Regions from separate parts of the Bradyrhizobium sp. MI1.3 genome, predicted to be linked through region 2. Evidence: predicted binding sites of a transcription regulator. Region 2 holds the regulator's gene; each other region holds the start of a gene.
The links. Region 2 encodes LexA, which represses DNA repair genes until DNA is damaged. Its sites were predicted from a motif close to TGTTCNNNNTGTGTTCNG; they were not measured.

Region 1: the regulator LexA is predicted to act here: its motif matches at 1,778-1,795, upstream of AC0L3A_RS04255 (single-stranded DNA-binding protein).
Region 3: the regulator LexA is predicted to act here: its motif matches at 5,166-5,183, upstream of AC0L3A_RS23935 (DUF3072 domain-containing protein).

The regions. Positions count from the first base shown of each region.
Region 1 is NZ_JBVVPQ010000004.1:175,226-185,314, forward strand. It holds gene gyrA (DNA gyrase subunit A) at 1-743, opposite strand, end outside; gene AC0L3A_RS04255 (single-stranded DNA-binding protein) at 1,116-1,613, opposite strand; gene AC0L3A_RS04260 (outer membrane protein) at 2,073-2,855, shown strand; gene AC0L3A_RS04265 (outer membrane protein) at 3,086-3,775, shown strand; gene uvrA (excinuclease ABC subunit UvrA) at 4,054-7,035, shown strand; partial or broken gene AC0L3A_RS04275 (DinB family protein) at 7,083-7,645, shown strand; gene AC0L3A_RS04280 (HAD family hydrolase) at 7,664-8,338, shown strand; gene AC0L3A_RS04285 (YVTN family beta-propeller repeat protein) at 8,387-9,340, opposite strand; gene AC0L3A_RS04290 (SRPBCC family protein) at 9,343-9,924, opposite strand.
Region 2 is NZ_JBVVPQ010000013.1:100,458-110,546, forward strand. It holds gene AC0L3A_RS12370 (ComEC/Rec2 family competence protein) at 1-1,544, shown strand, start outside; gene AC0L3A_RS12375 (hypothetical protein) at 1,682-2,116, opposite strand; gene lexA (transcriptional repressor LexA) at 2,569-3,270, opposite strand; gene AC0L3A_RS12385 (molybdopterin molybdotransferase MoeA) at 3,447-4,658, opposite strand; gene AC0L3A_RS12390 (hypothetical protein) at 4,881-5,072, opposite strand; gene AC0L3A_RS12395 (HAD family hydrolase) at 5,241-5,873, opposite strand; gene AC0L3A_RS12400 (alpha-hydroxy acid oxidase) at 5,882-7,015, opposite strand; gene AC0L3A_RS12405 (S41 family peptidase) at 7,322-8,659, shown strand; gene AC0L3A_RS12410 (hypothetical protein) at 8,735-8,866, opposite strand; gene AC0L3A_RS12415 (DMT family transporter) at 8,921-9,772, opposite strand; gene AC0L3A_RS12420 (TetR/AcrR family transcriptional regulator) at 9,842-10,089, opposite strand, start outside.
Region 3 is NZ_JBVVPQ010000034.1:67,514-77,602, reverse strand. It holds gene AC0L3A_RS23980 (hypothetical protein) at 113-265, opposite strand; gene AC0L3A_RS23975 (hypothetical protein) at 556-783, shown strand; gene AC0L3A_RS23970 (DUF2934 domain-containing protein) at 1,013-1,189, opposite strand; gene AC0L3A_RS23965 (HU family DNA-binding protein) at 1,337-1,633, opposite strand; gene AC0L3A_RS23960 (hypothetical protein) at 2,042-2,227, shown strand; gene AC0L3A_RS23955 (hypothetical protein) at 2,473-2,775, shown strand; gene AC0L3A_RS23950 (hypothetical protein) at 2,952-3,224, shown strand; gene AC0L3A_RS23945 (hypothetical protein) at 3,411-3,587, shown strand; gene AC0L3A_RS23940 (acyltransferase family protein) at 4,086-5,108, shown strand; gene AC0L3A_RS23935 (DUF3072 domain-containing protein) at 5,241-5,432, shown strand; gene AC0L3A_RS23930 (hypothetical protein) at 5,460-5,729, opposite strand; gene AC0L3A_RS23925 (hypothetical protein) at 5,735-5,977, opposite strand; gene AC0L3A_RS23920 (hypothetical protein) at 6,094-6,333, opposite strand; gene AC0L3A_RS23915 (hypothetical protein) at 6,514-6,768, shown strand; gene AC0L3A_RS23910 (VOC family protein) at 7,049-7,447, shown strand; gene AC0L3A_RS23905 (VOC family protein) at 7,672-8,124, shown strand; gene AC0L3A_RS23900 (hypothetical protein) at 8,091-8,273, shown strand; gene AC0L3A_RS23895 (glutathione S-transferase family protein) at 8,513-9,151, shown strand; gene AC0L3A_RS23890 (hypothetical protein) at 9,260-9,427, opposite strand; gene AC0L3A_RS23885 (hypothetical protein) at 9,433-9,678, opposite strand; gene AC0L3A_RS23880 (PilZ domain-containing protein) at 9,727-9,981, opposite strand.

The DNA.
Region 1 (10,089 bases), on a different contig from region 2:
CCGCGCCCGAGGTGATAGGCGGCGCGGATGCCCTGCCGTCCGAGGATGACGCCGCCGGTCGGGAAATCCGGTCCCGGCACGATGTTGATGAGCTCGTCGATGGTGAGCGCGGGGTTGTCGATCAGCGCGACGCAGGCGTCGATGACTTCGCCGAGATTGTGCGGCGGGATGTTGGTCGCCATGCCGACTGCGATGCCGCCGGCGCCGTTGACGAGCAGGTTCGGGAACTTGGCCGGCAAGACCGACGGTTCGGTCTCGTTGTTGTCGTAGTTCGGCTGGAAGTCGACCGTGTCCTTGTCGATGTCGGCCAGCAGAGCCAGCGCCACCTTCGTCAATCGGGCTTCAGTATAACGATAGGCAGCCGGAGGATCGCCGTCGACCGAGCCGAAATTGCCCTGACCGTCGATCAGCGGCACGCGCATGGAGAAGTCCTGCGCCATCCGGACCATGGCGTCGTAGATCGACTGGTCGCCATGCGGATGATATTTACCGATGACGTCACCGACCACGCGGGCGGACTTGACGTACTTCTTGTCCGGCGTGTGCCCCTGCTCGTTCATCGAGTACAGGATGCGCCGATGCACCGGCTTCAGGCCGTCGCGGGCGTCAGGCAGCGCACGCGCCACAATCACGCTCATGGCGTAGTCGAGATAGGACTTCTTCATCTCCTCGAAGATGGAGACGGGGCGAATATCCGAGGGTTGCGCCGGCTGGTCGCCGGGCTTGTCGTCGTCGTCAGCCAAGGGGAAATCCGATGAGGTTTTATCTGGGAATCATATAGCGCATCGAGCCTCTGATAACCACCCTCGCGGCGATCTGGGAAGCGCTTTTTCCGCCTATTTTTCCAACAACTTAAGCCCTTGCGAGCGGTGCCTCGGGCAGCCCCCGCATCGGCCTTGCAAAATCGCCGGTAACACGTGGAAAACCGACCGGCGAGCTTGCCCCGTCAGCGCGTTTGCCAAGCCGCAATCCGAGCTCACCCCAAACATGAAGCGGGCCCGGAAATCCCGAGCCCGTCCTGCCGATTAGTGGGATTTTTTGACACGAGATGAGAAGCGCCGCCCACGCGGCCGGCGCCTCCGCATCGATATGCCTCGTTCTCAGAACGGAATCGCTCAGAACGGGATGTCGTCGTCCATGTCGCTGTTGCGGCCACCGCCGCCGGCGGCAACGGGTCGCCGCGGCGCGCTGCTGACCGGACCGGAGGAGCCGAAATCGCCGCCCGGCTCGTCGCCGAAGCTGCCGCCTCCCCCGCCGCCACTACGGCCGTCCAGCATCGTCAGGGTGGAGTTGAAGCCCTGCAGCACGACTTCGGTCGAGTACTTTTCGACGCCGCTCTGGTCGGTCCATTTGCGGGTCTGGAGCGCACCCTCGACGTAAATCTTGGCGCCCTTCTTCAGATACTGTTCGGCGACCTTGCAGAGCCCTTCATTGAAGATCACGACGCGGTGCCACTCGGTCTTTTCCTTGCGCTCGCCGGTCGCCTTGTCGCGCCAGGTCTCCGAGGTGGCGACGCTCAGATTGGCGATCGGCCGCCCGTCCTGGGTGCGGCGGATTTCAGGATCCTTGCCGAGATTTCCAACCAGAATGACCTTGTTGACGCTTCCCGCCATCTCCGCTCTCCGCTCCGAATGCCACTGAATTCAAGAAGGCCGGTCCGCTCCCCGCGTTCCGCCGTGCCTGTTGAGGCGACCCTATACGCTCGCCGAACGCCTGCGGACGACGATCAGTCCGTCGCCCCTCCGGTTATCCCCACATATAGCATCGACCTCCGGCTTGTTCCAGATTTGTTCTTGGCGAACTTCCGCATCGAATATGTGGCGTCGATCGGCCAATGTACTGCGGGAAGGCACGCGTCGATTGGAACCTTTGTAGGTTCCCAAAAGCGAAGGAAAGAACTTAACATTCAGCAAGTTGTGGGTCCTCGCACGGCCCCGTTCTTGTTGCATTTCGGAGACGGACTTTGCCGCTCCGTAGAGCTACGGTTTCCTCGGACTTAAATCATATGGGCCCTCGTGCCTGATCAACCGCTTCGGGGAAGAAAGAAGCGGACGAACCTGGGGAGACTGGCAATGAATAAGCTTCTTATTGGTGCAATCAGTGCAGTGGCGATGGGCCTGTCGGCTCCCGCGAGCGCGGCGGATCTTGCCGCGCGTCCCTACACCAAGGCTCCGGCGCCGGCGATTGCCACCATCTACGATTGGAGCGGCTTCTACATCGGCATCAACGGCGGCGGTGGCTCGAGCCACACGTGCTGGGACTTCGTCACGCCCGCGACCGGCGTTTTGGTCGGGGAAGGCTGCCATAACGCGGTCGGCGGCACGGTCGGTGGCCAGATCGGCTATCGCTGGCAGTCCACCAATTGGGTGTTCGGCCTCGAAGGCCAAGGCAACTGGGCCGATTTCCGGGGCGACAACGTGAGCACACTTTTCCCCGGCACCGCCCTGGTCACGGGTGATCGCAACCGTTCCCGCATCGACTCTTTCGGGCTCATCACCGGTCAGATCGGTTACGCCTGGAACAACGTGCTGCTTTACGTGAAGGGCGGCGCCGCCGTCGTCGGCGACAAATACGACATCTACGCTGCTGCGGGCACGCCCGGCGCGGGCGCGCTGCTGGCCTCGGCGCGGGAGACTCGCTGGGGTGGCACGGTCGGGGCCGGTCTGGAGTTCGGCTTCGCTCCCAACTGGTCGCTGGGCTTTGAATACGACCACATCTTCCTTGGCGATCGCACGATCGGCTTCACAACGCCCGCGGGTGCGGTTTTCGGCAGCGACCGGATTCGCCAGGACGTCGACATGGGCCTCGTCCGCTTGAACTATCGCTGGGGCGGTCCGGTCATCGCGAGGTACTGATCGAACTGACATCCATCACAGCAAGGCCGGCCTCGCGCCGGCCTTTTTCGTTGCTGTTCCCATGGGGACCAAAGGTCAGTAATCGCACCATTTTTAGGCCGCTGTGGCTTTCCAGTGACACAACTTGCGGCTTCAATGGTGTAAGTACGGCCTCAGTTGGGCAAATGAGTCCGATGCCCTTCCCTATCGTGGAAGGCAAAATCAGAAACTGGGACTGGGATTAGTTGAAAATGAAAAAGGTTTTGTTGGCTTCGGCCTGTTTGTTCGCACTCGCTGCCCCGGCTTCGGCCGCTGATCTGGCGGCGCGCCCCTACACCAAGGCTCCGGTGGCCATGGCTTCGGTCTACAACTGGACCGGCTTCTACCTCGGTATCGTCGGTGGCGGCGCCTGGGAAAATTCCTCGACCGACCCGAAGATGAAGGGCGGCTTCGTCGGCGGTACTGCCGGCTACAACTGGCAGACCGGCAATGTCGTGTTCGGCATCGAGGCCGATGGTTCCTGGGCTGACGTCAGCGCCTCGGTCACCGGCCCCGTTGCCGTCCCCGGCTTCGGCCTCGTCAGCACCACCCTCAGCTCGAAGACCGATGCGATGGGCACCGTGCGCGGCCGCATCGGCTACGCCGTCAACAACGTCCTGTTCTACGGCACCGGTGGTTACGCCTGGATCGACAACAAGCTCAGCATCAGCGCGCTCGGCGTGACCGCTTCCGACAGCAAGTGGCACTCCGGCTGGACCGTCGGTGCGGGCGTCGAAGCGTTCTTCGCTCCGCAGTGGTCGGTCAAGGGCGAGTACCTCTTTCGCAGCCTCGGCGGCGAGACCTACTTCTCGGGCGCCCTGCCCACCGGCACGCTCGAGTTTCACACCGTGCAGGTCGGCGTGAACTATCACTTCGGGGGCCCGATCGTCGCGAAGTACTGATCTTCGCTATCGACGCCATCGTGTTACGAAAGGCCGGCCTCGCGCCGGCCTTTTTGTTTGAACGGGACCGGTCACGCGCAGTTCCGCAAGCCGTGCTCCTGCCAGATGCCGCCAGCGCGCCAACAATCCGTTGACGATTCGCAAACGCCACTGGAAATCCGTCCCTGTTCTTCCTACGTTCGCTTACTTACCCATCGGCGCCGATCCCGGTTCCGGGCGATGCGCGCCTTTCAAGTTGGCGCGATCGCGCGCTTTTGGATTCCCTGAGGACCACCAGGATGGATGAAGTGATCAAGGCGAAGCGCCAACAACAGAACGCGGGAGCACACCTGCGCGCGATTACGATCCGTGGCGCGCGCGAGCACAACCTCAAGAACGTCGATGTCGAAATTCCGCGCGACAAGCTCGTCGTGTTCACGGGGCTGTCAGGCTCCGGCAAATCCTCCCTCGCGTTCGACACCATCTATGCCGAGGGCCAGCGCCGCTACGTCGAATCGCTATCGGCTTATGCCCGCCAGTTCCTGGAGATGATGCAGAAGCCCGACGTCGACCAGATCGACGGCCTGTCGCCGGCGATCTCGATCGAGCAGAAGACGACATCGAAAAACCCGCGCTCCACCGTCGGCACGGTGACCGAAATCTACGACTATATGCGCCTGCTGTGGGCGCGCGTCGGCGTGCCCTATTCGCCCGCCACCGGCCTGCCGATCGAGAGCCAGACCGTCTCGCAGATGGTCGACCGCGTGCTGGCGCTGCCGGAGGGCTCCCGGCTCTATCTGCTCGCGCCGGTCGTGCGCGGCCGCAAGGGCGAGTACCGCAAAGAGCTCGCCGAATGGCTCAAGAAGGGCTTTCAGCGCGTCAAGATCGACAGCGCCTTCCATGAGCTCGCGGAAGCCCCTGTGCTCGACAAGAAATTCCCGCACGACATCGACGTCGTCGTCGACCGCATCGTGGTGCGCCCCGACATCGGCCAACGCCTCGCCGAAAGCTTCGAGACCGCGCTGAAGCTCGCCGAGGGCCTCGCCGTCATCGAATTCGCGGACGCGCCGGCTGCGACAGCACCCGCGGAAGAGAAAAAGAAGACCGCAAAGATCCACGACAAGAGCGGACCCGAGCGTATGCTGTTCTCGGAAAAGTTCGCCTGTCCGGTCTCCGGCTTCACCATCCCCGAGATCGAGCCCCGGCTGTTCTCGTTCAACAATCCCTATGGCGCCTGCCCCGCCTGCGGTGGCCTCGGCGTCGAGCAGCATGTCGACGAGGACCTCGTCATCCCCGACAAGGAGCTCGCCATCGGCAAGGGCGCGATCGCGCCCTGGGCCAAGTCCTCGTCGCCCTATTACATTCAGACGCTGACGGCGCTCGGCAAGCATTACAAGTTCACGCTGACCACCAAATGGAAGGATCTGCCCAAGAAGACGCAGAACGCGATCCTGCATGGCTCCGGAGAGGACGAGATCAAGTTCTCCTACGAGGACGGCGTCCGCTCCTACGACACCAAGAAGCCGTTCGAGGGCGTCATCACCAACATCAACCGCCGCTATCGCGAGACCGAGAGCGAGTGGGCGCGCGAGGAGCTCGCGAAGTATTTCCACGACGTGCCCTGCGAGGCGTGCCACGGCTTTCGGCTCAAGCCCGAGGCGCTCTGCGTCAAGATCGGCGGCAAGCATATCGGCGACATCTCCGAGATGTCGGTGAAGGGCGCCGGCGCGTGGTTCGAGACCGTGCCGGATGCGCTGAACACCCAGCAGAACGAGATCGCCGGCCGCATCCTCAAGGAGATCCGCGAGCGCCTCACCTTCCTGCTCGACGTCGGCCTCAACTACCTCACGCTCTCCCGCTCCTCCGGCACGCTCTCCGGCGGCGAGAGCCAGCGCATCCGCTTGGCTTCGCAGATCGGCTCGGGGCTAACAGGCGTGCTCTATGTGCTGGACGAGCCCTCGATCGGCCTGCACCAGCGCGACAACGCGCGCCTGCTCGATACCCTCAAGAGACTTCGTGACCTCGGCAACACCGTGATCGTGGTCGAGCATGACGAGGACGCGATCCTGCTCGCCGACCACGTCCTCGACATCGGCCCCGGTGCCGGCATGCATGGCGGCAACATCATCGCCGAAGGCACGCCCGCCGAGATCATGCGCAACCCGAATTCGCTGACCGGCAAATATCTCACGGGCGAGCTCGAGGTCGAGGTGCCGGAGCGGCGTCCGCCGAACCATCGTCGCACCATCAAGGTGGTCAACGCGCGCGGCAATAACCTCAAGAACGTCACGGCCGAAATTCCGCTCGGCCTGTTCACCTGCGTCACCGGCGTCTCCGGCGGCGGCAAGTCGACGCTGCTGATCGACACGCTCTACAAGGCGATCGCCCGCAAGCTGAACAACGCCAGCGAGGGCGCAGCGCCGCACGACCGCATCGAAGGTCTCGAGCACATCGACAAGATCATCGACATCGACCAGTCGCCGATCGGCCGCACGCCACGTTCCAACCCCGCGACCTACACCGGCGCCTTCACGCCGATCCGCGAATGGTTCGCCGGCCTGCCCGAGTCGAAGGCGCGCGGCTACGAACCCGGCCGCTTCTCCTTCAACGTCAAGGGCGGCCGCTGCGAGGCCTGCCAGGGCGACGGCGTCATCAAGATCGAGATGCACTTTCTGCCCGACGTCTACGTCACCTGCGACGTCTGCAAGGGCAAGCGCTACAACCGCGAGACGTTGGAGGTCCTGTTCAAGGGCAAGAGCATCGCCGACGTGCTCGACATGACCGTCGAGGAAGCCGCCGAGTTCTTCAAGGCGGTGCCACGCGTGCGCGAGACGTTCCAGACGCTGCATCGCGTCGGCCTCGACTACATCCATGTCGGCCAGCAGGCCACGACGCTGTCCGGCGGCGAAGCCCAGCGCGTCAAGCTCGCCAAGGAGCTGTCAAAGCGCGCCACCGGCCGCACGCTCTACATCCTGGACGAGCCGACCACCGGCCTGCATTTCCACGACGTCAAGAAGCTCCTGGAGGTGCTGCACGAGCTGGTCGCGCAGGGCAACACGGTCGTCGTCATCGAGCACAATCTCGAAGTCATCAAGACCGCCGACTGGGTCATCGACCTCGGCCCCGAAGGCGGCGACGGCGGCGGCGAGATCGTCGCCTGGGGCCCCCCGGAAGACATCGCGAAAGCGCCGCGGAGCTACACGGGGAAGTTTTTAGCACCGGTGCTGGCGAAGGCGCGGAAGCCGAAGCGGAGACGCGCGGCGAGCGAGGCGGCGGAGTAGGTTACGCAGCGGGAGCGTGCCGACACATTGTCTGAGGGAGGTCGCTTTTGCCTGCAGGACTTCTGCAAACCTATCGTGCGTTCGCCCACAATAATGCTTGGGCGAACCACCGGCTGCTCACTGCTTGCGCCGCGCTGTCTCAGGCTGACTTCGAAGCCGCACGAACCGGCTTCTTTCCAAGCCTGCAGCGCACGCTCAACCACATCCATGTCATAGACCTCTTCTATGTCGATGCGCTGGAGGGCGGATGGCTGGGACCGGCGGCTTGGAAGAACCAGGTGCCCCACCTTTCACTTGCCGCGCTGAAGCCCGAGCAAGCCGCGATCGACAAGCGCTTGATTGCCGTCTGCGATGGACTGACGCCCGAGCTTCTCGACGGTCTCGTGCGGATCAACCGCGACACCCGCGTGCAGATCGAACGTCGCGACCGGCTGCTCATGCATCTGTTCCAGCATCAAATTCATCATCGCGGACAAGCCCACGCGATGCTGTCCGAAACGCACGTTACCCCGCCCAGCTAGACGAGTTCTTCGCCGAGGGAGAGGCGCCGCTCAGGGCCACCGAATTCGACCAACTCGGATGGACCGAGGAAGCGGTGTGGAAAGCCTAGCGGTGTAGCTTCGTCTCCATGCCCTACTCCCTCGCCATCTTCGATCTCGACGGCACGCTGGCTGACAGCTTCCCGTGGTTCCTGCGCACCATCAACGACGTCGCCGACCGCTTCGGCTTCCGCCGCGTCGCCGATGAGGATGTCGAGGGGCTGCGGCATGCTTCGTCGCGCGAGATTCTCAGCCAGCTCGAGGTGCCCTTGTGGAAGCTGCCGGCGATCGCGCGGCATGCGCGGCGGCTGAAGGCTGAGGCGGCCGCCGAGATTTCGCTGTTTTCGGGCGTCGAGACGATGCTGAAAACACTGGCCGGTAACGGCGTGCAGCTCGCACTGGTGACATCGGACAGCGAAGCGAATGCGCGCGAAAAACTCGGCGAGGCCGCCGCGCTGTTCGCGCATTTCGACTGCGCCGCGTCGATCTTTGGCAAGCCTTCGAAATTCCGACGGGTCATCCGCCGCGCCGGCGTGGAGCCGGGCAAGGTCATCGCGATCGGCGACGAGGTGCGCGATATCGAGGCGGCGCGGGCCGTGGGGATCGCCTGCGGCGCGGTGGGCTGGGGTTATGCGGCGCCGGCGGCGCTGCGGGCGCAGGCGCCGGATCACATGTTTGAGCAGATGGATGAGATTGTATGGACGCTGTGCCCCGGTGCAGTAGCCCGGATGAGCGAAGCGATATCCGGGAACGGCGGTGGATGAGGAGAGCCTGTCCCGCAAGTCGCTCCGCTCATGCGGGCTACGACGCCCCTACTCCGTCCTGCGCAAAAACGCCCCGAACGCGCGCGGGCCGTCGCCGGTCTTGACTTCGCCGATCACCTTTAGCTCGACCGCGTCGATGATGTCGAGCGTGTTGCTCTCCCAGCAGGCGACGATGATGCGCTTGCCGTCGGCGGTCGCGGCGATGCCTTCGGGATAATCGCCGACATTGATGCGTTTGATCGGCTTCAAGGTCGCCAGATCGAACACGCTGACAGTGCCGCCATATTGGTCGGTGACGAAGCCGCGGCCCTGCGCCAGCGCCACCGCATAGGGGCGCATCCCGACCGGCACGCGGCCGGTCTCGGACCCAGCGGCGATGTCGATCACGGAGACGTCGTTGGAGCCGACATTGGCGGTGTAGGCCCGCTTGCCTTCGGCATCGATGGTGACGCCGAACGGACGGGTGCCGACCTTGATGGTCGCCTTGCGCTGGCGGGTCGCGATGTCCACCACCGAGACGCTGTCGTCGTCGCGGTCGGCCGAGAGCAGCAGCTTGCCGTCTGGCGTCACTGCGAGCCCCGACGGCGAGGCGCCGACCGCGATGCTGGCCGTGACGCTGCGGCTCGCAGCGTCGATCACCCGCACGGCGGCTGCGTACCAGTCCGCGACATAGACGGTGCGGCCATCCGGCGCGACGGCAATGCCAAGCGGCCCGCCGCCGACCTCGATCCGCCCTGCAATCTGCCGCGTTGCTGCGTCCACCACCGTTACGGCCTTGGCGTCCGGGCTCGTGACATAGGCAAAGCGCCCGTCCGCGCTAACGGCCACGCCCGCCGGCTTGCCGCCGATCGGGATGGTCGCGACGCTGCGCGCGGTGGCGAGGTCCACCACCATCAAATCGTCGCTGAGCTGGTTGGTCACGAACGCCTCGTCGGCGCACGCGCTGCCGAGAGCGGCACGGTAAAGGCTGGCAGCGAGCGCCGCCAGGACCAACGCCCGCACGGTCAGCTTCCGCTCTCGATCTTCTTCTTCAACGACTCGAGGCCGGCCTTGTAGAGCCCGCTCACCGCAGTCTTAGCCGCCTCGTCGCTCAGCTCCGGCGGCGGATCGTTGTTGGGAAAGCCGCGGTAGAACGCGCCGGCCCATTCCAGGGTCGAGGCCTTGCCGTCGGCGCTCGGCGTGACGGTGAGCGTCGAGGAATAATTGGTGACCGGCAGCACCTTCACGTCCACATTGGTGATCCGGTAGGAATAGCTCATCGCGGCGGCGTCAAACTTGTAGAGCTCTTCGTCGACGGTCGCGCCTCCCGTCAGCGTCAGCTTCCGCGTCGCGCCGATCTCGTTGCCCTTCTCGCCCTCGGTCTTGGCAACAGGCGGCAGCCAGCTCATGTCCTGGAAATTGCCCATTGCGGCCCACACCTTGGCCGGGGCGGCGGTGATCTCGATGGATTCGCGGACCTTCTGCCGGGTCGGCCCGTGGGCCCAGGCCGATGTCGAAGCCGGGCCAAACGCCGCCGTCAAAGCTGCCGCGCCCGCAGCAGTCAGTACTACGCCCAAGACCGTGCGGCGTCCAATCGTCACCCTCATCTCGTTTCCTCATGCGTCTCATTGATCATGCGCGACTTGATGCGCGCTGGGATCATGGTAGCGCATTTTGCGGCCGAGGGGAGACCCGTTCGTGGCCACGTTGCGGCAGGCGTCCGCGCGCCCCACAACCCCTTGCCGCCCGGCGGGCAAAACACCCGATAAGCG
Region 2 (10,089 bases):
CGGCCTTCATGCAAGGCCTGCGCGATGCGATCGATGCCCGCATCCGGGCGACGCTCGACGGCGACAACCGGGCGATCGCGACCGCGCTGCTCACCGGGCGGCGCGATGCGATCACCACGCCCGTCAACGACGCGATGTTCATCTCCGGCCTCGGCCACGTGCTCTCGATCTCCGGTTATCACATGGCCGTGGTGGCCGGTGTCGTGTTCTTCGCGGTGCGCGCGCTGCTCGCTCTGATCCCCGGACTGGCGGCCGGCTTTGCCATCAAGAAATGGTCGGCCGCCGCCGCGCTGGTCGCCGCTGCGTTCTACCTGCTGCTGTCAGGTGCGGAGGTCGCGACGCAAAGGTCGTTCTTCATGACCGCGGTAGTGCTGATCGCGGTGATGGTCGATCGCCGCGCCATCACCTTCCGCACGCTTGCTGTCGCCGCGCTGATCGTGCTCGCGGTCGCGCCGGAAGCGCTGGTGCATCCGAGCTTCCAGATGTCGTTTGCAGCAACGCTCGGGCTGGTGGCGCTGGTGCAGATCGGCATGCCGAATTTGTTTGCCTCGCCGGACCATTCGGCGACTGCACGCATTGCGATGTGGGGCGGCCGCGAGATCGCGATGCTGTTCATGGCTTCGCTGATTGCGGGACTTGCGACCACACCCTACGCCGCTTTCCACTTCCACCGTGTCACGCCGTTCGGCGTGCTGGCCAATCTCGGCGCGATGCCGGTGGTCTCGGCGCTGGTGATGCCGGCGGGGCTGTTGGGGCTGCTTGCTGCACCGTTCGGGCTGGACAGCGTGTTCTGGTGGCTGATGGGGATCGGCATCGACTGGATGGTCGCGGTCTCGCGCTGGGTCGCAGCATTGCCGGGTGCCGTCGGCCGCATCGCGGCGTTCGGGATCGGGCCGCTGATCGCGGCGAGCCTGGGAATCATCGTGCTGGGCTTGTTGCGGACGCCGCTGCGCTGGTCCGGCGCCTTGGTGCTGCTGGCAGCGATCCTCTGGGGACTGTCGGCGCGGCAGCCCGACATCCTGATCGCCGGGGATGGCGCGAGCGTCGCCGTGCGGGGCAAGGACGGATATCTGCACCTGATCAGGACCAGCAAGGACAGCTTTCTGCTCAAGGAATGGCTCGCTGCCGACGCCGATCCGCGCGATGCCGGCAGAGCCTCGCTGGCTGATGGCGTGTCCTGTGACGAATCCGGCTGCGTGACGCCACTGATCGACGGGAGGCTGGTCGCGCTGGCACTGCGGGTCGACGCTCTCGCCGACGATTGCAGTCGGGCCGCGCTGGTGGTGACGACGCGTCCCGCGCCGCCCGATTGCGCGGCGATGGTGGTCGATCGGCAGCGGCTCGCCAGCCAGAGCGCACTGGCGCTGACGCAGCGTGGTGACGGATTTGTGGTTCAGGCGGTGAGGGCGAGAGGCACGAGCCGCCCCTGGTTGCCGGCCGGCGCCGGCGAGGGTGATTTCGACGGCAGCCTTGCGCCGAAGGCGACCGCGCCCCGCATCAAGGACGCAACGCCGGCGGAGACCGACTTGCAGGCCGACGATTGATCTGATGGTGCGGAGCAACGCAGCGGGTCGGTGCGTCCGCTCGGATTCGCTGGCGCAAACCACACCATCTCGCCGGCCACGGCCGGCGATGGCAATTCAATCCTGACCTCCGACCTCGTAGCCGGAGGGCGGCTGTTTCAGCCGATCGGCAGGTGCGTGACGGTCGGCTGCCTGTCGGCGATGATCTGCGCCTTGTGCTCGCGCTCGATGACCGACTGGGTCACAGGCAGTTGCAGCACGGTCGCGCGCTGGCCTTCGACGAGCTGCGTCACCAGCACAAATTTGCCGTCGGGGAATTCGATCGCGTCATGATGGCGGTCGGGAACGTGCGGATCGATCTTGCCGAACTTGCCCACGCGGGAATTGATGGTCCGCGTCCAGATCCAGCGATTGTCGTAGCGGACGTCGTCTGCGAAGGCGAGCTCCGTTCCCGGCAGCAGGCAGACGGCAACAGACGGATCGGCTGCGGAGGCGAAGCCGCGCGTCGAGGTGCCGCGGAAATTTGTCGTGACGATCGTCTCGCCGACTTCGGCGGGGCGCGACGCGACGGCATGCAGGCTGTAGTCACACATCGGGTGCTCCTCATGCTGGGATAGCAACCCGCGTCTCTTATCGAGGCGCAGGCCTCTATCAGAGTTGAAGCACGAAAGCTCTGCTCGGTTGTGGGCAAATCTGCGGCTGGTTTCCGCAAGCCGCGATCACATTATCTTTCCCGAATTCAATAGGAACAAAGAGAGTTGCGATGCATTCGGGAGGCGCATGCGCGAATATTGCCGGCTGGTGCAACGACCTCGATCGCTCGTCGCTGTTTCCTCGCACACTCGAGCCGCGAAGCGGTGCTGTTTCGGTGCTGCTTCTTGGGCGTCGCGAGTAGCCAGCGCCGGAGGAGGGGCCGGATAGTCTGTGCAGAACCAGAAAGACTATCCAGCCGGAGCGGACGATGATCCGCTCCAATCTCTGACCGGCGATGCCGATCGGAAGCGCGCGAGGCGCCAACTTCTCCAGGTATCAAGTACGTCCGGTATCAGTACTTCCGGTAAAGCCCGATCAGCTTGCCCTGAATCTTCACCCGATTGGGCGGCAGGATGCGGACCTCATAGGCAGCGTTGGCGGGCTCGAGCGCGATCGAGGCGCCGCGACGGCGGAAGCGCTTCAGCGTCGCTTCCTCGTCGTCGATCAGCGCCACCACGATGTCGCCGGTATCGGCGCTCTCGTTGCGCTGAATCAGCGCCATGTCGCCGTCAAGGATGCCGGCATCAACCATGGAATCACCGCGCACTTCCAGCGCGTAATGTTCGCCCGAGCCGAGCATGTCGGGCGGTACGCTGATGGTGTGGCTGCGTGTCTGCAACGCCTCGATCGGCGTGCCGGCGGCGATGCGGCCCATCACCGGTACCGCCACGGGGCGTTCGCCCTCGTCCGCGGGCAGGCTGGAGCCCGCACGCACCTTGCCGAGATTGCCCTCGATGACGCTGGGGGTGAAGCCGCGGCGGCTGCCGGCGGCTGCCTGGAGCTCCGGCAGCTTGATGACTTCAATCGCACGGGCGCGGTTGGGCAGGCGTCGGATGAAGCCACGCTCCTCGAGCGCCGTGATCAGGCGATGGATGCCCGACTTCGAGCGCAGATCGAGCGCATCCTTCATCTCGTCGAAGGAGGGCGGCACGCCGCTTTCCTTCAGACGTTCACTGATGAACCGCAGAAGCTCGTATTGTTTGCGCGTTAACATCTCGACCAAAGTCCCCCGGTTGATGTCGTCCGATTCCGAGACGCAGAATTCGGCAATAAGCCGCTACATGCTCGAAACAAATCATGAACGGACACTATATGTTCGATACATGTTCCGCAACTGCTTAATTTACCGTGAACAGAGCAAAGTTCGCAGAACGCGCGTTGCGGGGGTGCTCAGACGGGGAGCCGCAACACTTCGCAAGCCGTGCCGGCTTCGGCCTTCGGCGCGAATGGTGCGCGCACGAGAAGTACCTGTGCTGCAGCGAGATTCGCAAGCAGCGAAGAGTCCTGATGATTGACGGGAAGAACGACGCGTGTGCCATCGTCACGCTCCTCCAGATGCGCGCGCAGATAGTCCTCGCGCTGGTCGTTGGCGCCGACGCCGCGGCCGAGCACGGCGCGTTCGCGGCGATGGTGAATCACTGAACGGCCCGACAGGGCGCGAATCAGCGGCACCATGAACAGGAAAGCGCACACGTAGGACGACACGGGATTGCCCGGCAGGCCGATCACACCCATTGCGCCGAGTCGCCCGTGCATCATCGGCTTGCCTGGCCGCATCGCGATCTTCCAGAACGCCATCGCGATGCCTTCGTCCCGCAGTGCCTGCTGGACCAGATCGTGGTCGCCGACCGATGCGCCGCCGGTCGTGATCAGGATGTCGGCGCCGCTCTCGCGGGCGCGGCGGATGCCGGCGGTGGTCGCCTCCAGCGTATCGGCGGCAATACCGAGGTCGATCGTCTCGGCGCCTTCGCTGCGGGCGAGCGCGTGCAGGGCGTAGCCGTTGGAATAGACGATCTGGCCGTGGCCTGGCGTGGTGCCTGGCATCACCAGCTCGTCGCCGGTGGCGAGAATCGCGACCTTTGGACGCCTGAAAACGACAAGGTGCGGATGATTCATCCCGGCAGCGAGCGCGAGGTCGCGCTCGGTGACACGGCTTCCCTTGCGCAGGAGCACGTCACCCTCGCGGAAATCGACGCCGGCGGGGCGGATGTGCCGACCGGCGATCGCGGCTTCCTTGATCATGATCCGCTTGCCGGCGGCGACCGTGTCCTCCTGGATCACGACGGCGTCCGCGCCACCGGGAACGACGCCGCCGGTGAAGATCCGTACGGCCTCGCCGGCGCCGATCGTCCCGGCGAACGGTCGGCCCGCCGCGACTTCGCCGACCACGGTGAGCTCCGAATCGATCGTCGCGGCATCGGCCGCGCGCACCGCGTAGCCGTCCATCGCCGACATCGCCTGCGGCGGCTGCGTGCGCCGCGCCGCGAGGTCACACGCGAGCACGCGATGATGGGCCTCGTCGAGGGAAATCATTTCTTCCGGCAGCGGCTCTGCACCCGCCAGCACCGCGGCAAGCGCGTCGGAAACCGGCATCAAGGCCACGGCGAAAACTCCTGCTCGGCACGTTCGGGCGAATGTTCCGCACGTCTTCTAGCCGAGCGCGGGCGCAGAGGCAAAAACCGCTGAGCGGGCACAGTCATCCCGCCGCTTCACATTGTTCCGGAAGGCAGGATCAAGCGCGTCGCGCGGCCATGGAAGCGACGAAAATCACGGCAAGGAAAATCACGGCAAGGCGAGAACGACGAGCGCCCCGGGCTGCATCGATCAGCTCCCTGCCTGCCCGGGAGTTACGTCGGGCGCCTTGGCTCCCTGGTCTTTGTCGGGCAGCGGATCGGCCTGGGATTTCAGGTCGGCGGCCTTGCTCACAAGCTTGGCGGAAAGGTCCGAATCTGAAGTTGTCCTGGCGAATTCAAGAAGAAGAGAGGCCTGCTTGGTGAGGTAGGTTTTGCCCAGCACGATGATGCATCCGTCCGTAGAAGTCCCAACGGACTCTAAGAGTCCGGAAGGCGGTATTCCGTTCCCGGAACTCTGTACAAAAATGCACAAAGTGATCGGGTTCCTCAATTTCTCAAAATTGGTCCCGGCGGGCGGTGCCGCCGTGGGTTTCGCGACACCGACTCCTCGTCAAATGCCCAATGCCTTCAATGCGTTCCCGACGTCACGCGGCGAGGTCACATGCACCGCCGTCAAGCCGCGCGCCCGCGCTCCCTCGATGTTTTCAGCAAGATCATCGAAGAACACGATGCGCCCGGCGGGCACGCCGATCGCCGCAACGACGTGGTCGAAAGCCTCCGCATCCGGTTTGCGCAGGCCGATGCTGGACGACAAATACAGCTCTCGGAAGTGGCCGAGGAGGTCGGCATATTCCCTCGAGAAATGGTCCACGTGCGGCCGGTTGGTGTTGGAGAAAGCGTAGAGCGGCATCTGCTTCGCTGCCCGCGGCAGCAGCTCGGCGATGTCAGGCATTTCGCCGGCGAAGATCGCGTTCCAGCCTTCCAGGAACTGCGCGTCCGAAATGCCGATTCCGAGCGAGGCTCGCAATGAGGCGAAATAATCCTCATCGCTGATCTTCCCCATCTCGTGCAACCGATAGGCTTCGCTGTCCCGCACATAGCGCGCGACGATGGCTTCGGGCTTGCAGCCGGCATGTCCCGCCCAGCAGGCGATTGCCTTGGAGAAATCGATATCGAGCACTACGCGGCCGAGATCGAACAGGAGCGCATCCGCGCTGCCGGGAGAGAGCGATGTCACCTGCATCCTTTCACTCAGTATCGATATGGCTCGTGGTCGAACAGCGGAAACGCGCTGAACACACTCGGCGCGTTGGTTGCGGTCGCCTGGTGCAGGCAGGATTTGTCGAGCTCGGCGAACGACGTCGCACCCAAGAGGCCGAGGCAGCGCAGCACTTCGTCCTCGAGCAGCTCCAGCATGCGCGCCACGCCGGCTTCGCCGGCCGCCGCCAGCGCCCAGCATTGCAGCCGGCCGATGCCGACGAGGTCGGCGCCCGCCGCGATCGCCTTGACGATGTCGGTGCCGCGACAGACACCGCCATCGACCATGATCTTGGCGCGGCCGTTCACGGCATCGACGATCTCGGGCAGCACATGCATGGCGCCGCGACCGTGATCGAGCTGACGGCCGCCATGGTTGGAGACGTAGATCCATTCGACGCCGTGATCGATCGCGATCAGCGCGTCCTCTGGCGTCGCGATGCCCTTGAGGATCAGCGGGATCTTGAACTTGTCCTTGATCATCTTCACCGTCCGCCACTCCAGACCCTTCTGGTAATCGCCGCCGGTGGCGCGCAGGCGGCTCTCGCGAACGTAGCGCTTGGCGATGTCACGTTCGCGACGGCTGTAATGAGCGGTGTCGACGGTCAGGCAGAAGGCGGCGTAGGCGTTCTTCTCGGCCCGGCTGACGACGTCGGCAACGAAGGCGTCGTCGCCGCGCACATAGAGCTGGTAGAGGCGCAGCGCGTCGGGCGCAGCTTCGGCGGTCTTCTCGAGGCCGGGCTCGGACACGGAACTGAGCATGTGCGCCGCACCGAAAGTACCGCAGGCGCGTGCCACGCTCGCCGCACCATCCGGATCGAAGATCTCAAGCGCGCCGACGGGGGCGAGTACCACCGGCAGGCGCATCTTGCGGCCGAACTGCTCGACCGAGCCGGTGACCTTGCGGACATCGCGCAGCACGCGCGGGCGAAAGGCGATCTCGTCCAGTGCCATGCGGTTGCGACGCATCGTGGTCTCGGTCTCGGCCGCGCCGACGATATAATCCCAGGCATTCTGGTTGAGGTTGGCGCGGGCTTTCCGGACGAATTCATGCAGATTCTGGAACGGCTCGGTGCTGGCGCCGAGCTCGACGTTCCTTTCCGGTTGGATGCGGGGTGCTTCGTTCATTGTTATCCTCCCGAGAATTTGAAGCCTTCCCTCATCGCCTAACCCGTCCGGGGCGCCAAAACCATCCTAAAATGGCATGGCAGCGAGGCGTGGGCCGGCCGGCCGACCCCCGCTGCGCACCAACCGGGTCCTGCAACGTTGCCGAAAGTTTAGGTCCGGACGAAGGGATTTTTACGGTGTACCCGCCGGCGTGGCATCCCGGCCTTGAAGAAACCAGAATGGTATTGTGAGAAGCAGGCTGGATCGCCATTTGCATGGCGGCTCCCCAGCCCCACCGAACCGCGAAGCAAAAAGGCCAGCCTATCCATGCGGAAAACCCTGCTGTTTCCACTGGGCGCGCTCACCGGAGCGTGTCTGACCCTTCTGGTAGCCAGTCCGCACGGCGGCGTATGGGCGGCACGGGCGGCAGCGAGCGCGGATGACGCCTATTCCAAGCTCAATTTGTTCGGCGAAGTGTTCGAGCGGGTGAAGGCGAGCTACGTCGAGAAGCCTGACAATGCCAAGCTGATCGAAGGCGCGATCACCGGCATGGTGACCTCGCTCGATCCGCACTCGCGCTACATGAACGACAAGGCCTGGACCGAGATGCAGGAGACCACCTCCGGCGAGTTCGGCGGGCTCGGCATCGAGGTCACGATGGAGGACGGTCTCGTCAAGGTCGTCTCGCCGATCGACGACACGCCGGCGTCTAAAGCCGGCATCATGTCGGGCGACCTCATCAGCAAGATCGACGGCGATGCGGTGCAGGGCATGACGCTCGAGCAGGCCGTCAACAAGATGAAGGGGCCGGTCGAGACCCAGACCAAGCTCACGATCGTGCGCAAGGGCGCCGACGCCCCGCTCGACGTCGCGATCAAGCGCGAGATCATCCATGTGCGCCCGGTGCGCTTCCACGTCGAGAACGGCGACATCGGCTATATCCGCGTCACCTCGTTCAACGAGCAGACGACCGATGGCCTGAAGAAGGCGATCGCATCGATCTCCAAGGACGTTCCGCCGGAGAAGCTGGTCGGCTATGTGATGGACCTGCGCAACAATCCGGGCGGACTGCTCGATCAGGCCGTGTCGGTGTCGAGCGCGTTCCTGCAGCGTGGCGAGGTCGTCTCGACCCGCGGCCGCAATCCGGAAGAGACCCAGCGCTTCACGGCGCATGGAGGCGACCTCACCAAGGGCAAGCCGCTGGTGGTTCTCGTCAATGGCGGCTCGGCCTCGGCCTCGGAGATCGTGGCCGGCGCGCTGCATGACCACAAGCGCGCCACGCTGATCGGCACGCGCTCGTTCGGCAAGGGCTCGGTGCAGACCATCATTCCGCTCGGCACCGGCAACGGCGCGCTGGCGCTGACCACGGCGCGCTACTACACGCCCTCGGGCCGCTCGATCCAGGCCCAGGGCATCGCGCCCGACATCGAGATCCTCCAGGACGTGCCGGCCGAGCTGAAGGGCCGGATGGACACCATGGCGGAGTCCCAGATGCGCGGTCATCTCCAGGCAGCCGACGGCACCGAGCAGACCGGGTCGCAGTCCTATGTCCCGCCGGAAGCGAAAGACGACAAGGCCCTGCATACGGCCTACGACTTCCTGCACGGCCAAACTGCGAATGCGGTGGCCGCCAAGCCGGCGTCGAGGGCTGCGGTGCCGAACTAGGCCCTCGCCAGTTCCAGAGATCAATCGCCCGGGCGTGGTTGACCGCTCCCGGGCGATTTCGTTTTGGACGCCGTCTCAGCTGGGATTCATGGCCGCAAGGGTGGCCTCGTAGCAGCCATCGCGCTCGGCCCAGCGCAGGGCGCGGTCGCGCTCGACCAGCACTTCGTCGCGGGGATGGACCCGCAGCTCCAGCGGCTGCGTTAACAAGGTCGGCCGCGTGCTGAGAATCTGCCAACGACGCGACTTCCAAGGTCAAATTCGTCAAGCGCTCGGTCTTAGCTGAGTGACAGCGACGCCGGAGATCGCGAGCAGCCCGCCGATCATCAACATTGGGGTCATGCGTTCGCCAAGAAACAACACGCTCGACATCAAGGCGAACACCGGAAGCAGCAAACCGAAGGGCGCGACGCGACCCATGGAGCAACGCCCGATCAGCCAGAACCACAGGCCAAATCCGACAATTCCCCCGATGAAAATCGTATAGGCGAGTGCCAGCCAACCACGTCCATCTGCAGTGACGAGGCTCGCGAGTTGTCCACGTTCAAGGAGCAGCGACATCAACATGACCTGCGGCACCGTGAACAGCGAGGACCATCCCATCAACATCAGGGGATCAAAAGGGCCGTAGCGTTTCGTCAGGACATTGGACACCGCGAATGCGAAGGCTGCCCCGACCACGAGCAGCAGTGGAAGCGCGTTTGCGGACGGGCCGGGCCCCGCTGCCAGCACGACCACGCCGACAAATGCAAGCACCACTCCAGCGGACGTGGTGAGAGACGGCCGCTCCGCGAGCAGCGGCCAGGCCAGCAGGACGGTGAAGGGCGTGGCGAGTTGAATTGCGACGGCCGACATGCTTCCCGAGCCGAGGCCGAGGCCAACATAGAAGAGCCCGAAGTTCAGTCCGCCAAGGAAAAACGAAATCGCTGCGATCGGGCCAAACTGTTGACGTGCGGGCCTTTTGACAAAGGGAACAAGCAGCAGCGCGATGGCCAGGAAGCGCAGCGCGAGGAAGAAGAGGGGTGGAAACTCCATAACGCCCACTTTGATGGCCACGAATTGATAACCCCAGAGCAAGGGGACGACCACCGCGCAGACGATCTGAAAGCCGGACATGGTATCGTTCTTTTCAAGACCGTTCGGTCTAGATATAGGCGTGCGAGCAGCGGAAACGTCCATGGCTGTCTACCTGATGAAGCGGTCGAGAAAAGCGTCAACGGTGGCTTGCGAAATGATCCGTGTCGGTGCCGTTTTGCCGACCACCCGCAGGCCCTCGACGAAACAGACGAGAATTCGGGCGGCACTCGAAGGCTCGACACCATCGGCCAGCTTGCCCGCTGCCTTCGCACGGGAAAGTGCACCAGCCACCCGAGCCTCCATAGCTTTGAAAAAGCTCCCGATGCGACGATCAATTTCGGCATCACGGCCAGCCA
Region 3 (10,089 bases), on a different contig from region 2:
ATTTCGTTCGCAAGGAACGAATCGGAGTCGAGAAATCAGCGCAAAACGATTCCTAACGATCGGTGAAGGTGGGGGAAGATGGCCCGTTATCATCAACGTAGTGCGACGCTCATCACGCCGCTCGCTTCGCCGTGCCCTTCCCCGACAGATCTTTCTCCGAAAAGCATTCGAGGATCTGGATGCGGAGTTCTTCCGCGGCCGGGCCGTCGAGTTTCCTGAGTTGATTCCAGAGCCTGATCACTTCGCGTTGTTTCTCGACAGTCATGGGCACCTCCAAATCAATGTCGCTGCCAAAAGGGATGCCCCACTAGAACAAAATAAGAACAAAAAGTCCAGCCCCTCCCCGCAAAATTCGCCGGCCACATCGCCTCAGGCTTCCGCGCGCCGCCGCGGTTGCTTTTTGGGTTTTCAACCTTAAGTGCGAGAACGCGGCCGGCGGCCAGGCGCTGAAATCCCATCGTCGCCAGCCAAGAAGACCCCATGCGAAAGCGCGGGGTTTTTCTTTTGGGGAACGCGCCATCGCCCTCCCCGTTAGTCATTCCGGAGCGAGGGACCGTGACCAGAAAATTCTACGCCGTCGAGGTGGTGCGTCAGATCGAGGAGACCGTGGAGATCATGGTCGAAGCGCCGGACCGGACCGCCGCACATGATGCAGCGCTCGCGCACCTGAAGGCGCGCGGCTCCGAATATCAGTGGCTCAATCCCAAATGCGATCTCGTCGTCTGGCGCGAGCGCAAGGTCGATACGCCGGCGATCATCGACGTGTCCGTGTCGCCGGACTAGCGGCCGGAACGAATTTTCCCGTCTCACGTTATCAAGCCGAATTCAGTGGTGCTGGCGGCACGTCGCGACGCGGGCGGCCAGCTTGAAGAACCCCGGTCCCTAAGCCCGGGGTTTTTCTTTAAGGCGGTCGCCATCCAAGCGGTGGCCCGAACAGCAAAGCAGCCACCCGGGCGTTACGCCGGGTGGCTGCTTTGAGAACTGTCGACGCTCGCCTCTTAGACCATCGCAGTCAGACCGGCAGATTGTCGGTCATCCCAGGCGGCACTTCGCCTTGCTTGGTCCGCTCGGCGAGAAGCTCCTTTTCGGCCTCGTACCAGAAGGTGTCCATCGTGCCCGCAGGCTCGCCGGCCTCTTTCCAGAGGTGATAGGCCCGATTTCGAATCTCTACTTCGCTGAGACCAGTCATGTGATTTCTCCCTCTCGGAAGCAAAGCCTGACGATCGCCCAGAGTTCCTTATTGGTTCAGCACAAGCAAGCAGTCATTGCAGCACTCCGCGGCAGCACTCCGCAAAAAGGAGCCGCCGCAACGAAAATGCGAACCCTTAGCGAGCCCTTAGACGGAGTCCTTGGCCACCTTCAGCGGCGAGGCCTTCACCGACTTGCTCGCCGGTTTCGCCGCGAACTGCATCGGCTCCTTGGTGAAGGGATTGACGCCCATGCGGGCTTCTGTCGCCGGCTTGTTCACCACCGACATCTTCACGAAGCCGGGAATGACGAACTCGCCGGACTCGTTGAGCTCCTTGTAGCCAACGGTCGCCATGTACTCGATGACCGACTTCACGTCGTTCTTCGACAGCTGCGTGCCCTCGGCAATTGCATCAATCAACTGAGTCTTGGTCATCTTCGCCATGTCTGAATTTCCTTCTGTGCGCGCGAGCAGGCTTTGCTCAGGACGCGGTCCAACCGCGCAACGCGCTTCTGATTCATGCCAACTTTCATGAAGTGACGGGGCTTAGAACCCATCGACGCCCAAAACGCAAGCAGGGGTTCTGCGGGGGGCCGGACGCCGTGGGAACGATGCCGCAGCCTTCGCCGTTTTCGCGTTGAACCATTTTCTCCCGGAGGCGTCTAACTCTTTGAAGTCCCCAAGCTTCACCCCCATCGGAGAGCCCCGCTTCCCCCAGGCGGGGCTTTCGCCTTTTCGGGGACCTGGCCGCGCAAAGCCGATCAGGCTGGCCCCCGAGGTCTGCGCCCGGGCCACACCGGTGACCGTCACAAGGCAGGTTCTCTTTTCCGGCCATCTCCTGCATAATGCGGCATGGCAAAAACAAAAGTGACCTTCAAAACCGTCCGCATTGCAGACAACGACTGGAAAATCCTGGCGGATTACCCGGACAGCGAACAGCGCGAAATCAAGGGCTTCACCAGCAAGGCAGACGCCGACGACTGGATCAACGGCGACCGCAAGATCGCGTGGCTCCGCTCCCAGGGATACGCCAAGTAAAGCGCGCATAAGTCACGCGTGTATCGCGTGACGCCCGTATGGGTACGAGGCGCGCTTCGTCCCTCCCCGCTCCAGATGTCCTTCCCGTGCCGGCGCATCGCCGAGCAGGCGGCAACGCCCGCGCGTCTATCGGCCTGACGGGGGCGCCTGGTCGATAAACCTGTGGCTGGGCATAGGCCGTTGAGACTTCAGTAACCTAACGCCTCCAAGCTCCTCTCAGTATCGTTGCGTTGGAGTACCCCACAGTGTTGGATTTTAACGAGCTGCGTGAACTCGCGGCCGATGTTCGCGTGTTCGTCGAAATTGCCGAAGACAAGGCCGAAGCGCTTCGGGCCGTCATCACGGCTTATGACGTGGTGCTCGCGATCTTCCCGTCCGGAGAGGGCATGGGCCTCCACGTCATCAAGGGCGGCGAGATCCTGGACCGGATTGCAAACTCACGAACCCATGCGAGCTACAGCCACACGGCCATTGCGGTTCCCGACCTGGAGCATGCGGAAGTGCTCAAGCACCTGACGGGCCCGACCGACCAGCGGCTTGCGGCGTAGGGCGTTTTCAAGTTCGCGCGAAGAAAACGCGTCACAACAATCCGGAGCGGTTCTGAGTCAATCAGAACCGAAAGTACCCTCGTTGCAGACGAGAATTTTTGCACTCCGGAACACCTTGTTTTAGGAACACGGTTTCTGCGCTCCCGTTGGCCCACACAACCAACCAGGAGTTTGAGATGAAGAAGCTCGTCATTGCGACCGCCGCCCTCGGCCTCATGTGCGGCTCCGCCTTTGCGCAGAACCAGACCGGCCCCGCCGCGCAGACCGACAACATGCAGAAGCCCGGTATGACCAACACGGACAAGGGCACGATGAGGAGCGGCACCACCGGCATGAGCCATGACGGCATGGGCAAGGGCGGAATGGTGAGGCCCGACGCCTCCGGCCAAGGCGGCTCCGGCCCCGGCAGCGACCAGGGCGGCACCAGGACCCGCAGCAACATGAAGTAAGCCGGTTTCCTGTACGGCTTGCTTCCCGGCCGCGTCGCTTCCCACAAGGCGGCGCGGCCATTTCATGACCCATCATGACGCGGATCTTTTTGGAACCTGTCGCCAATGCACGCCTCACAATCGTGCGCGCACCGGAACGGTCAGGTCTCGCCGCGAGTTGCCCCATCTCCAGCAAGGGAGATCGTCATGAGCGTTGAAGGTAAAGTGAAGGAAGGCGCCGGATTCATCAAAGAAGAGATGAACGAACACGGCAAATCCCGCGAGAGCCAGAAGAAGGCCCAGGAAGGTCGCGACTTGCGCAACGAAGGCCGGATCGAAGACGGCAAGCCGCCAAAGACGACCAAGCCCGGCACCGGTCACTAGGGCGTCTCGCGCGAAGCGAATATCGGTCGCGATAATTCTCTGGCCAGATTTTCGAGAACCGCCTCCGGCAATCGGGGGCGGTTTTTCGATTCACGCGCCGTCGCGTGCGGGACTCTCGCACATGAAGAAACATGTGGCTGGAAGCTCGACTGCGGCCATCCTTCGAGACGCCCGCCTGCGGCGGGCCCTCAGGATGAGGAATGAGTAGGCGGCAGCACTTCAACGGAGACGGATGCAGCTGAGCCTCATCCTGTGGGGGCCGCGAAGCGGTCGTCTCGAAGGATGAGGCGCTTGCTCAGGCGCCGCTGAGAAGCACCCGCATAGCAGGGCAACGCCGTCAATGGTCGTGCCTTCGATGACAGGCTCAGCAAAATGTATCCGCCTTGAGATGCATGTCTCATCGCCAGCGCATCCAGCAGCCATTCTATCGCATCAGCGCAACTGTTCCTTAATGGGTTTCTCGCCTAGATTGCGTATCAATAAACGTGGCGGGGCTTGGTGCGGATCTTCGCGGGTATACAGGCGATGCGCGGGGTCGCTGCGCTGTCGGTGGTCTGCGGACACGCAATCAGTGCGCGACCCGATAGGGTCGGCCCCGAGCTCGCCGAGGGCGCGCTGACGATTCTCGCGAGCGGCGTCGACATCTTCTTCGTGATCTCCGGCTTCATCATCGCGACCACGGCGACGGCACAACACAACCCGCTGGATTTCGCTTTCAGACGGGCCCTCCGAATTTTTCCGCTCTATTGGCTGGTGTTGCTGGCGGCGTTTATCAGCTCTTCCTGGATCGCGCTGGCGCCGGGCGACCGCCCCGCTCTCGACCTCGGAACCATCTTCGCATGGACATATCCGAATTGGTACCTCGGGCCGGCGTGGTCGCTGGCTTTCGAACTGCACTTCTATGTCGCCGTCGCGGTCGTCTTGGCGATCAAGCCGGACCGGCTGTTCGAGATCTTGTTCGCTGGATTCGGCCTGGTCATTCTTGCTCTCGTCTTCGGCCTTGAGTTCGGGATCTACTTTCATCCGCTGGTGCTGGAATTCGGTGCCGGCGTTGTCATCGCCTATCTCCAGAGAAGCGGACGATTGCGCTTTTCGCGCCACTTCCCAGCCGTTTCCGCGGGCCTGTTCGTGGCCGGCTGGTACTGGATTTTCGTGCACGGCGCGATCGACGCGCAGTTCGCGCGCGTCCTGACCTATGGCGTAGGTGCGGGATTGCTGATCCATGCTGTGATCGCTGTCGAGACCGAAGGACGATCCTTCTCACCGATCCTGCAATGGCTCGGCAAGATTTCGTACGCGCTGTATATCGTCCATTATCTGGTGGTGAAATGGATCGCCAGCTTTGACGGACTGTGGCGTCTGTCGATCGTCGGGACAATCATCGCCGGCATCCTGCTCTCCATCGGTCTCGCCGCCGCCTTGCATGTCGCGGTTGAGGCACCGATCCTCGATTGGGGGCGCAAGGCAAGTCGCAAGATAGGTCTCATGCGCAGACGCCGATCGCTGCCGGCCGTTCCGTGATCATCTCCCGACGCTGAATCGGGGCAAGTGCGGCCCTTGCTGCGTCATGGGTCAGCCACGAACAAATAAGGAACAAAAGGCGTCAGCCGGCATTGAACCTGAAAAGGAGAGATCGCCGTGACTGACAACAAGATGGCGGACAACACCCAAAAGGATCCGAAGGATTGGGTCTCCGGCGACGACCCGATGACCGGTGCCCAGGAATCTTACCTCAAGACCCTCGCCGAGCAGGCCCACAAGGAGCTGCCCAAGAAGGATCTGACCAAGGCAGAGGCCTCAGAGCTAATCGATACGATGCGGCAGAAGGCCGGGCTCGAGAAGTAGATATCTGGCATCACCGTCATTGTCAGGTCACTTCGGCGAACCGCGAATTGCCAGCTTGACGACCGTGAGGACGACGAAGGCGGGCGCCCCGTAAACGATGGCATTCACGGCCCAAGTGATGGCGATGCCCAGGAAAACGGAACTGCCGACAGCTCCCCAGAAAAGATAAGCTGCGGATATGCCCGGCATCTCCCATGCCATCACAGCGATGGAGTAGTCGGTGAGCTGCTCCATGACGAGCAGCACCGTCGAGACGGGCGCCCCGATTGCCAGTGCGGGGATGAGAACGGATTTCATTGTCTTCAAAGGCCCAACAGCCCCATCAGTATCGGAATCATAAAAAAGGCTGCCAGGCCGAGGAGGCCTCCTACGGCAACCTTCACCCAACGCCGTTGGATTTTCGGCTCGAGCCATGTCGCCAGTTTGACCCAGAGCGCATACGCCCATCCAGCAACAATCGAGCGGATAAGTGCGAACAGAAGCTCGCCTAGAATATTGGCCATGGCGGTTAGTCGCGTCATCTCCGCGAGGAGTTCATCTGCCAACGGCTAAACAAGCCTGTCCACCCGTGAGTGAGGTGGCCAAATTCCGCGGTTTTGGATCACCGTTCTGAGGGCCCGGTTAGCGCTGTGGAGGTGCTTCGCGTGAAGGGGCTCGTCTTCTAGCGCTTGATCTTCTGCGCACTCCCGCTCTTGCACATAGCAAGACTATTCCAGCGGCGCGCAGAGGCATCGGCACCGTCACCGTTGAAACCGCCCTTCGCTTCCTCGGCTTTGCAGCAGGCTTGCGAGAAGCCAGCCTGCAGGCAGAGCGTCATGCTGCCCGCAGCCTTTGCCGTGTCCGGAGCCGCACACCACGGCGCCACGAGTGAAGCAACCAAAAGTGCCGTTCTAAAACGCATCAATATCTCCCGGGAGCTTGCAATTGAGTCCCCCTTCGGTCGACCGGCGCGACGCCCCGACCTCCAGCGACCTGAAGAGTCTCCAACGATCGACTATCTGGAAAGTTGAGCGTTCTGACAACAGCGCCTTGTAGCTTTGTTTACGGCGGCTATTGTACAGGCGCTTCATTGGGAGATTTCATGAAAACAATTATCGCTGTTTCCGCATTGCTGCTGTCAACAATCGGCGCCCACGCCGCCTCGAACAGCACCCCTCATGCGCTCGATTGCATGGCAAAGAACGGCTTCACGCGTGACATGTGGGTTGCGAAGCGAGCCGGGACCAACGCCCAGGTTCAGTCCTACATCGCCTGCCGCGACGGCATCTCGGTTGAGAAGGCCAGAGCTGTCGGTAAGAAGGACGGCAACTTCGATACCTGGACGCCCAAGCGTTGAGTCATCACGGGGCCCGTCTTCCTTGGAGGCTGGGCTTAGGCCTCGAACGAACTGGCGCGCTGCCCATGTGACTCTAAAATTGCGGTGACGGTGCAGTCCAGCCCTTTCACCGGGATCATCGTGTCTCACTTGAGGCGCAGTCCAGCATTGCCATCGCAATTCATGCCCGTAGTTCGCGCGCTCGGCACGGCATCGTGACTGCTGACATCAGGGTGGCAGCAGCGGTGTGCGACGAGCCCCGCGATGCCGCTCAAATCTGCGGTCAACCAAAGGACATGCCATGAAGTTCGCCTCCACTCGCCTGATCGCCTCCGACATCAACATCATGGTCTCGTTCTATGAAATGGTCACCGGAGTTTCCGCCGAATGGCTCGCGCCGGTGTTCGCCAAGATCGTAACGCCGGGCGCCAACCTGGCAATCGGCGCTGCCGAGACGGTCGCGCTCTGGCAAGAAAACAGTGCCGAGCCCGGCGCAAACCGCACCGCCGTGATCGAGTTTCAGGTTGAAGACATCGATGCGGAGTATGAGCGCCTGAAAGACAAGGTCACCCTGGTTCATGAGCTGAAAACGATGCCATGGGGCAACAAGACGTTCCAGTTTCGTGACCCCGAAGGCACCGCAGTATCGCTCTTCATGCCGCCGATCGAGCAGGCCGGAAAGCGCCTCGCGGCGCAATAGGCCGCGGCAGCAGACCGGCCCGCATACGTTGCCGGTGGCGCGTGTGCGGCACTGGATTTGCGGTGAAAGTGCATTGAAGTCGCCGGCTGATTTGCTTCATCAGCGGGCTTCACCCTCACGCACACGTGCACCCACCCTTTGCCCCTCCCCCCAATTTCCTGCTATCTCCTTCTCCGCCGTCTCGGCCCAAAGCAAAACCCCATCCGTTCAAGGGAGCAACAACCATGCGATACCTCCACACCATGCTGCGCGTGCGCAATCTCGATGTCGCGCTGAAGTTTTACCAGGATGCGTTGGGGCTCAAGGAGGTGCGGCGGATCGAGAACGACAAGGGGCGTTTCACGCTGGTGTTCCTGTGCTCGTCGGACGATCTCGAGGCGCTCAAGAAGCAGCCATCGAGCCGCGGCGCGCCGCTGGTCGAGCTCACCTGGAATTGGGACGAGGAAAAATATGGCGAGGATCGCTTCTTCGGCCATCTCGCCTATGAGGTCGACGACATCTACGCGACCTGCGAGAAGCTGATGAAGGCGGGCGTCACTATCAACCGCCCGCCGCGCGACGGCAACATGGCCTTCGTCCGCTCGCCGGATCTGCACTCGATCGAGCTGTTGCAGAAGGGCGACCCGAAGCCGCCGCAGGAGCCGTGGTCGTCGATGCCGAACACCGGCCATTGGTAGGCTCGCCGCTGGAACAAGCCCGTGCCAGCAGCGTTCTCTCTTCGACAATGCAATTGGAGGAGGACGCGATGGGACGCGGAATTTTGTTGTGGATGCTGGGTGTGCCGATCCCGGTGATCATCTTGCTATGGCTGTTCTTCGGCCGCTGATCGCCTGACCAACTTGACCCTGCACGAAAGCTCCGCCTCAGGCGGAGCTTTTTGCATGCGGACCTTTTGCATGAGAGGATCGGCGCAATCGCGCGTCGCTCGCCGCAGTGGATTCCGCTATCACCCGCGCTTGTCGGGTGGAGCGCACGCGTCGTCCGGGACTGACGCTGCCGAAGCACCCCGGATTGCGCTTCGTTCCATCCGGGCTACGACACCAAGAAAAGCTTGGGGAGGATGATGTGCCGGACCAAAAGCTGACGATCTGGGGCCGCGCCAATTCGGTCAACGTGCAGAAGGTGCTGTGGTGCCTCGCCGAGCTCGGCCTGGCTTACGAGCGCATCGACGCCGGCATGGCCTTCGGCAAGACCCGCGAGGCCGACTATCTCGCGATGAACCCCAATGCGCGGATCCCGACGCTGGTCGAGGGCGACTTCACGCTGTGGGAATCCAATTCGATCATGCGCTATCTCTGCCTCGCGCACGGGCGCGGCACGCAAATCTATCCCGAGGCGCCGAAGCTGCGCGCCAGCGTCGACCGCTGGCTCGACTGGACGCTGTCGATGGTGCAGCCGGTCGACCGCCCGGTGTTCTGGGGCCTCGTGCGCACGCCGCCCGCCGAGCGCGACATGATCCAGCTGCAGAAGGATGCGGATGCCGCCGCCGAGGTCTGGGCCATCGCCGACCGTCTGCTCTCCACGCGTCCGTTCATGGACGGCGATGCGTTCACCCTCGCCGACATTGCGATCGGCGCCTATGCGCGGCGCTGGCTCGGCGTCGAGGGCATCACCCGGCCCGCGCAGCCGCATCTGACGCGCTGGCTCGCCGAGCTCGGCAAACGGCCCGGTTTTGCGCAATTTGTGGCACCGCCGATGTCGTGAGCGGTGATGCGGCCTAAACTCCGTTGAGAGCACGATGAATCCGCACTTCGCCGCGCGCCGCCGGGAGGTGGCGGCTACTGTGCATGGGGTTGTTTTCGCGTTTTTTGTTTAAGGCCAGCCGCGCTCGAACAGCAGCACGCAGAAAATCAGCACGAGCGTGACGGCCGCGGTGGCGAGCCGCGCGGTCCAGCTCAGGCCGCGGCCGACCCACCACAGCAGCGCGCAATACATCACGAACGGGACGATGATCTCGGGCCGCATGATGTCCGGCGGCATCGACGTCAGCGCCTGACCGTGGTCTCGATGCTGATCGAGCCGCCGATCTTGACGCAGGTGCCGGTGCTCTCGACCAGATGGAAGCCGCGGCCATAGGCGGCGCAAGAGCCCGCTTTCGCGCTCCCGCCGGCACCCTTCAGCGGCAAGTCCTTGCCGGCCTGTGGGCGCTCCGCAGGCGGGAGACGCAAGGCTTCCGCCGCGGCCGCGGACGTCGTCAGCAACGAGATCAGGATGAGGAGCGGCGCACGCATGCGGGCCGTTCTAGCCCGGACCGGCGCCGCGCGCCATCGGGGGTCGCTTCAGATGAACTTGATGCCGGCCGATTTGCCGCGGCGCCACACCACCTGGCAGCTCCGCCCGGTCCGCGCATCGCGTGCGAATGCCATCCGGATCACGCCCGGGAGCTGGCTCGCATCCTCGTCCAGCGTGATCTTGGCGCCCGTGGCGGAGATGTCCTGGACCAGGCATTGCCGCGCCGCGAACCCGCCCTCGAGCGTGATCCAGGCATGCTGCGACAGCGACTTGCGGGCTGCGCGCTTCTTGGGCGGTGGCATCGGCTTAAATTCTCCCCGTCCAGCGCTAGCTCAGGGAACCTAAGAAACCGTTGAATTTGCCCCGACTGATCCTGGGGCGGGAGGCTATCCACCGGTGCCAAAAGACCG